2 regions of the Paenibacillus sp. sptzw28 genome follow, and region 1 is predicted to be linked to the other one. Evidence: predicted binding sites of a transcription regulator. Region 1 holds the regulator's gene; the other holds the start of a gene.
The links. The regulator CtsR, encoded in region 1, represses protease genes until heat stress. The targets are predictions, from matches to a motif close to ATGGTCAATAAAGGTCAAACA.

Region 2: clpP (ATP-dependent Clp endopeptidase proteolytic subunit ClpP) is a predicted target of CtsR. The motif match lies at 1,355-1,375, and genes of this name have one in related genera.

The regions. Positions count from the first base shown of each region.
Region 1 is NZ_CP080545.1:822,675-826,279, reverse strand. It holds gene KZ483_RS03785 (ATP-dependent Clp protease ATP-binding subunit) at 1-66, opposite strand, end outside; gene KZ483_RS03780 (protein-arginine kinase McsB) at 69-1,148, opposite strand; gene KZ483_RS03775 (protein-arginine kinase activator protein McsA) at 1,177-1,698, opposite strand; gene KZ483_RS03770 (CtsR family transcriptional regulator) at 1,743-2,204, opposite strand; rRNA gene rrf (5S ribosomal RNA) at 2,570-2,686, opposite strand; rRNA gene KZ483_RS03760 (23S ribosomal RNA) at 2,822-3,605, opposite strand, start outside.
Region 2 is NZ_CP080545.1:63,250-66,854, reverse strand. It holds gene KZ483_RS00220 (SIMPL domain-containing protein) at 1-7, shown strand, start outside; gene KZ483_RS28250 (sporulation histidine kinase inhibitor Sda) at 107-439, opposite strand; gene clpP (ATP-dependent Clp endopeptidase proteolytic subunit ClpP) at 664-1,245, opposite strand; tRNA gene KZ483_RS00205 (tRNA-Arg) at 1,420-1,494, opposite strand; gene KZ483_RS00200 (sugar-binding transcriptional regulator) at 1,725-2,759, shown strand; gene gap (type I glyceraldehyde-3-phosphate dehydrogenase) at 2,852-3,605, shown strand, end outside.

The DNA of each region.
Region 1 (3,605 bases):
AACAGCTTCTTCCTGTGCCAATGCAAGCACTTTCTGTGCACGTTCCGTGAATCTTCCAAACATCATGTTCACACACCCCCATGATCGGATTTACTTTGTAACTGCTGTCGTATAAGTTCCGCACGCCTGATATCTCTCTGTTCAGGGCTCATTTTTTCATTGAACACCTGTTGGAGGAAACCGGGCTGCGTCAATACCATCATTTCATTCATCACTTGCGGAGACACACCTTCGATTAACCCTAAATCCACGCCAAGACGGACATCTGAGAGCCGCTGTGCCGCTTCCTTAGTATCCATAATAGTCGCATGCGACAAAATCCCATAGGAGCGAAATACCCGGTCCTCAAGCCGCACCTGCGACTCTTCCAGCATACGCTGCCTTGCCGCCCGCTCGTGTTCGATGATTTGTTTGGCGACGCTGTGCAAATTTTCGATAATTTCAGACTCGGATTGGCCGAGCGTAATCTGGTTCGATATTTGAAACAGATTCCCCAGCGCTTCGCTGCCTTCTCCGTAAATTCCCCTAACCGCCAGCCCTACCTGCGTAATAGCCGACAATATCCGATTAATCTGCTGAGTCAGCACAAGGCCAGGCAGATGCATCATGACCGAAGAACGAATGCCCGTACCGACATTGGTCGGACAACTTGTCAAATAACCTCGCCGTTCGTCAAAAGCATAATCGGTCACTTCTTCAAAGCTATCGTCAATGCGGCTTGCCAATTCCCAAGCTTCTTTAATTTGAAAGCCCGGATAGAGGCATTGAATCCGCAAATGATCCTCTTCATTAACCATAATGCTGACTGATTCGTTCTCACTCAGGATAACCGCCCCGCACCGCGATTCATTCGCAAGGTTGGGACTGATTAAATGCTTCTCGACCAGAACTCTTCGTTCGAGCTCATTTAAGTCAGCTAGCTCGATCGTCTCGAAACGGCCGATTTCATCTAGTTTACCTGAAGCAGCGACAGATGTCAGCTTATCCATTACATCCCGCGCCTGTTGATTGGTAGCGAGAAGCGGGAAAGGATTGCTGCGGAGATTGCGGGCGATGCGGATCCGACTGCTAATAACGATATCCGAATCGGGACCGGTACCTTTCATCCACTCGCTTAATGCTTCTTCTACAAAAGATCGCTTCGACAAAACCGACTCCTCCTTCCATTGGCGCGGCTTAGGCATCTGCGACTTTTTGCTCCAACTCGCGAATCCGGTCGCGTATTTGCGCCGCGTTCTCGAACTCTTCGTGTTCGATTCGATTTTGCAATTCCCGCCTTAGCTCCTCGATCTCACGCTTAAGTTGGATTTGTCCGCCGGTGCGTTTCGGAATTTTTCCGATATGCATGGAATTGCCATGCACGCGTTTGAGTATAGGGTCAAGCTTACTGCCAAACTGCGTATAACAATTACTGCAGCCGAACCGCCCCATCTTACTGAACTGGGTGTAGGTAAGGCCGCATTTCTCACAACGCAACTGCTGCGGCTTTGCGCCAAAGCTGTTTACACCGCTGCCAGGCTCAAAGTCGAGGAGTCCGGATAATAAACTGTGGATCGAAAAACCATTGGCAGTACCCGGAATTCCTTCTCCTCTTTCTCGTGCGCATGATTCGCAAATGTGAAACTCCGTTTTCTCTCCATTCACAATTTTCGTAAAATGAAGTGTAGACGGCTTCTTGCCGCATTCCTGACAAAGCATTCCGTACTATCCCTCCTCTTACAAAGGCCACAACTCGCGCAGCTTCACTTGACGAGCAGCGTTATAAGCATCGCTTTCAGAAGCCTCGCTCGGATTTCATCACGGAGGGGAAGCTTCACAGCAATCGATTCACGGGATATCGCGGCACGAAGCAGCTTTGCCTCCCGTTTCGATATAAGCTGCGATTCCTCCAGTTGATAAATAAGCCCTTCCGCAGCACACTGATCCACCTGGTCGCCGATTGTCTGAGCAATGTGTCCCTGAATTGCAGTTAACGTAGGGAGTTCGACGCGTTGAATTCTAATATATCCGCCGCCGCCTCGTTTACTCTCGACAAAATAGCCTTTTTCCAACGTAAACCGGGTGCTGATTACGTAATTGATTTGCGATGGAACGCAAGAGAACCGGTCCGCCAAGTCATTCCGCTGCAATTCAACCGCGCCATCGGGGCTTTCCTGTAGCATATGCTTCAAGTACTGCTCAATGAGATCGGAAATGTTGCGCATTTCGCCAACCTCCCTAAGTTGCCAAACAACAACGGCTAATAAGCCGTAAAATCAAAATGTCAAAGTATTTAGTCAAATTGACTTTGACTTTCTTTGACTTTAATTTTATTATACGCAATTTTCCCAAAAGGTCAAGCGGATAGCTGATTACTCCTTTATTAGCTTTGGCGGATATGGCTCATTTATACCTGATAAATAAACCGAAGTTTATGACTCCGGTTTTCCAGGTAAGACCGCCCTTGTCGGTCATATAGTTAATTACCTTAATATTATATATACCGAAACATTTTACTTGATGTGCAAGGTGACTGAACCTCAAACTGAAACAACAAAAAACCGACTGCAAAATGCAGTCGGTTTCTCGTGCTTGGCAGCGTCCTACTCTCCCAGGACCCTGCGGTCCAAGTACCATCGGCGCTGGAGGGCTTAACGGTCGTGTTCGGGATGGGAACGCGTGGTTCCCCTCCGCCATCGCCACCAAACAGGATTTTTGGTTGCGTCAAAAATCAGTTCAAAGCGGTTGCGCCTTGAAAACTGGATACGAACAGTTGTGAAACCCCTTTAGTCTTACGTTAACCTGGAGCAGCGTGCGAAGTGAACGTTCAGGTGAACGTTCGTAGGATAAGCCCTCGACCGATTAGTATTCGTCAGCTGCACGCATTGCTGCGCTTCCACCTCGAACCTATCAACCTGGTCGTCTACCAGGGGTCTTACGAATTGGGAAATCTCATCTTGAGGGGGGCTTCACGCTTAGATGCTTTCAGCGCTTATCCCGTCCGTACTTGGCTACCCAGCGGTGCTCCTGGCGGAACAACTGGTACACCAGCGGTACGTCCATCCCGGTCCTCTCGTACTAAGGACAGCTCCTCTCAAATTTCCTACGCCCGCGACAGATAGGGACCGAACTGTCTCACGACGTTCTGAACCCAGCTCGCGTACCGCTTTAATGGGCGAACAGCCCAACCCTTGGGACCTACTTCAGCCCCAGGATGCGATGAGCCGACATCGAGGTGCCAAACCTCCCCGTCGATGTGGACTCTTGGGGGAGATAAGCCTGTTATCCCCAGGGTAGCTTTTATCCGTTGAGCGATGGCCCTTCCATGCGGTACCACCGGATCACTAAGCCCGACTTTCGTCCCTGCTCGACTTGTAGGTCTCGCAGTCAAGCTCCCTTATGCCTTTGCACGCTACGAATGATTTCCAACCATTCTGAGGGAACCTTTGGGCGCCTCCGTTACATTTTAGGAGGCGACCGCCCCAGTCAAACTGCCCACCTGACACGGTCCCTGTACCGGATGACGGTACCAGGTTAGAACTCCGATACGATCAGGGTGGTATCCCAACGATGCCTCCACCGAAGCTGGCGCTCCGGCTTCCAAGGCTCCCACCTATCCTGTACAG
Region 2 (3,605 bases), 760 kb from region 1:
GCAATAGCCAAAAGCATAGAGGGCGGTCGCTAATCCATATGGGATCAGCGACCGCCCTCACGCATGTCGGTTGAGCAACGGTGCCGGATAAGGCAGCCGTAAGCTTCTATTGTGTTAACGCGCCTCGCTGCTGATGGACGTGATCGTCGGAAAGGCCGCGCTGCTCTATCGCTTGCTCGATTAAGGAAATAAATTCTTCCGAAAGTCGCATCGCTTTGGCTTCATGATAGACTTCAATTAAGTGGGTGTCGCTGAGCGGTCGAAGTAGAAGCGATTTATCCTGCATCGGCAAGAACAGATTGTGGGTTTCTTGTGAACGCGATGGAACTTCATGGTCATATGGTCGTTCGAATGCAGGTGTGTAGTGAGTATAGACGCGACCGGATTCACTGGATCGAATGAAATTTCGCACGCTTGCGAAGGGATTCGATAGTTTCATGCGTGTGCAACTCCGTTATAGTAGATTTCTTTAAACAGCCTAAGGGACGGTGAATATGGAATCATTTAGTACATATTAACATGAAATTAATGATGAGTCCTTATCAATTCAGCGGGCTGAATTTATCTTGACATATGGGACAAGGTGTGATATGGGGAATTGGTTTATTTGGACAGGAAAAAGAGCGCCGTTAAGGACCGGCGCTCTTCGTATTATATGAGATTTTACAGCTTTTCGATTACTTTGTCGACAAGTCCGTATGCCTGAGCCTCGGAGGCAGACATGAAATAATCGCGATCGGTGTCTCGCTCGATCTTCTCCAGAGATTGACCTGTGCGTTCCACCAATATTTTGTTAAGTGTGTCGCGCGTTTTCAAAATATGCTTGGCGCGGATTTCGATATCGCTGGCCTGACCTTGCGCTCCGCCAAGAGGTTGGTGAATCATTACTTCGCTGTTAGGAAGCGCGAAGCGTTTGCCTTTCTCGCCCGCGGCGAGAAGGAATGCCCCCATCGAAGCGGCCATGCCGACACAAATCGTCGAGACACTTGGTTTGATGAACTGCATCGTATCGAAAATGGCGAGACCCGCCGTAACTGAACCGCCAGGGCTATTGATGTATAGCGAGATATCTTTATCCGGATCATCTGCTGCCAGGAACAGCAATTGCGCTATGATGGAGTTGGCCACCATGTCGTTGACCGGCGTTCCGAGAAAAATAATGCGATCCTTCAACAAGCGGGAGTAGATGTCGTAAGCGCGTTCCCCGCGGTTGTTTTGCTCAATAACCATAGGCACGAAATTCATTTCCATCGTAAGGTCCCTCCTCAAAGTTTTTGTGCGAAACTACGAACTAGGCTTGATGACGGGTATTATTGGTGAGCCGTGTATTCTAATCATAACGGATTGGATTTTAAAAGTCAAAGATGGTCAAAGACTCGATATTAAAAAACCGGCAATGCCGGTGTAACTTGTGTTTATTGGCGCGCCCGCGAGGGATCGAACCTCGATCTCAGGCTCCGGAGGCCTACGTCATATCCATTGGACCACGGGCGCAAAAGTGATAGCGAAAATAAGTATATTTGATTGGGCAAAGAAAAGCAAGGGTAAGAACAAAGAAAAATTTGTGTAAATAGTGACAGAAAGTGATATGAGCAATAAATCCGGCTTGATCCTCCGATTTGTTTGGAGTACAATAGAGGTGGGACTAAAAACGGTCTAGTGGGACGAAAAACGTCCATATAGACAAAGCCAGCTTATTCGGCAATTGGAGTTGATGTTGAAGGATGCAGTCTCTCATCGAAATACAGCAGCAGCTTCTGCCGGATTTGCTCGTTGTCATGAAGAAAAGGTACCTAATTCTCCGTCAGGTTATGCTCTCGGATATGATCGGCAGACGGACGCTCGCGGCCTCGCTTCAATTAACGGAACGAGTATTGCGTGCGGAGACGGATTTTCTGAAAGAGCAGGGATTGCTTCACATCGATACCGCGGGCATGCGGATCACCGATGCCGGGCGGCGGCTGCTTGAAGACATGGAACCATTCTACAAGGCGGTGTTCGGATTATCCGAGCTGGAAGAGCGGATTTGCGAACATTTCGGCTTGAAGCACGTGACCATCGTTCCCGGGGATTCCGATTCATCCCCCCACTCCAAACGGGAGCTTGGCCGGGCTGGTTGCGCGGCTCTGCGCAGGGTAATGGACAAGGATGATGTCGTAGCCGTAACCGGCGGCTCGACGCTCGCTCAGATGGCTAACCAGCTGAGCACATCGACTCCGCTAAAAGGGAACTGGTTCGTACCGGCCCGCGGTGGACTCGGAGAAAGCTTGGATTATCAGGCGAACACCATTGCTTCAACGATGGCCAAACGTACCGGAGCACAATACAGGCTGCTGCATGTGCCGGACCATTTAGGCGAGGAAGCGTATCTCTCCTTGATGCAGGAACCGAATATTCGGGAAATCGTCGAGGTGATCCGCAGTGCCCGCATCGTCGTTCATGGCATCGGGGACGCTATGGTTATGGCGCGCAGAAGACGCGTTGACGAAACGGTAATCGAAGCAATGAAAGCGGAAGGCGCTCTGGCAGAGTCATTCGGTTATTATTTTGACCGGAATGGTGCCGTCGTCCATAAAATGCCGACTGCGGGGCTCCGCCTGGAAGACATTATGGATACGGAAGTGGTAATCGCGATTGCCGGAGGCCACAGCAAGGGCGAGGCTATTGCGGCTGTTATGCGTTACGGGCACGATGACGTGCTTGTCACGGATGAAGCTGCAGCTATGGAAATCGCTTCGATTATTGATAAAGAAAAGTAGAACCGGTGATCTTGACGGAGGCGGACGGCTCTATATGCCGAATCTGCGATCGTCTTGAGATATATTGAAAACAAGCTTAGGAGGAAGAGAAAATGGTAAAAGTAGGTATTAATGGATTTGGTCGTATCGGCCGTAATGTATTCCGCGCAGCTCTGAACAACCCGAACGTAGAAGTGGTGGCTGTGAACGATTTGACGGACACGAGCACACTGGCTCACCTGCTCAAATATGACACGACTCATGGTAAGCTTGAAGCAACGGTAGAAGCTAAAGAAGGCGCAATTATCGTTAACGGCCGCGAGATCAAAGTATTTGCCGAGCGTAACCCGGAGAACCTTCCTTGGGCTTCTGTAGGCGCTGAAATTGTCGTTGAATCGACAGGTATTTTCACAGCGAAAGAAAAAGCCGAGCTTCACTTGAAAGGCGGCGCGAAAAAAGTTATTATCTCCGCACCTGCCACTAACGAAGATATCACGATTGTTATGGGCGTAAACGAAGACAAATACGACCCGTCCGCACATACGGTTATCTCCAACGCTTCCTGTACGACGAACTGCCTTGCGCCGTTCGCGAAAGTAATCAACGACACGTTCGGAATCGTTAAAGGCATGATGACGACCGTCCACTCCTATACAAACGACCAATCCGTTCTCGACGTACCGCACAAAGACCTTCGCCGCGCCCGCGCTGCAGCTGAGAACATTATTCCTTCTTCGACCGGCGCAGCAAAAGCCGTTTCTCTCGTTCTTCCTGAGCTTAAAGGTAAGCTGAACGGTATGGCTATGCGCGTTCCGACTCCTAACGTTTCCGTTACCGATCTTGTTGTCGAACTGAAAGTAAACGTTA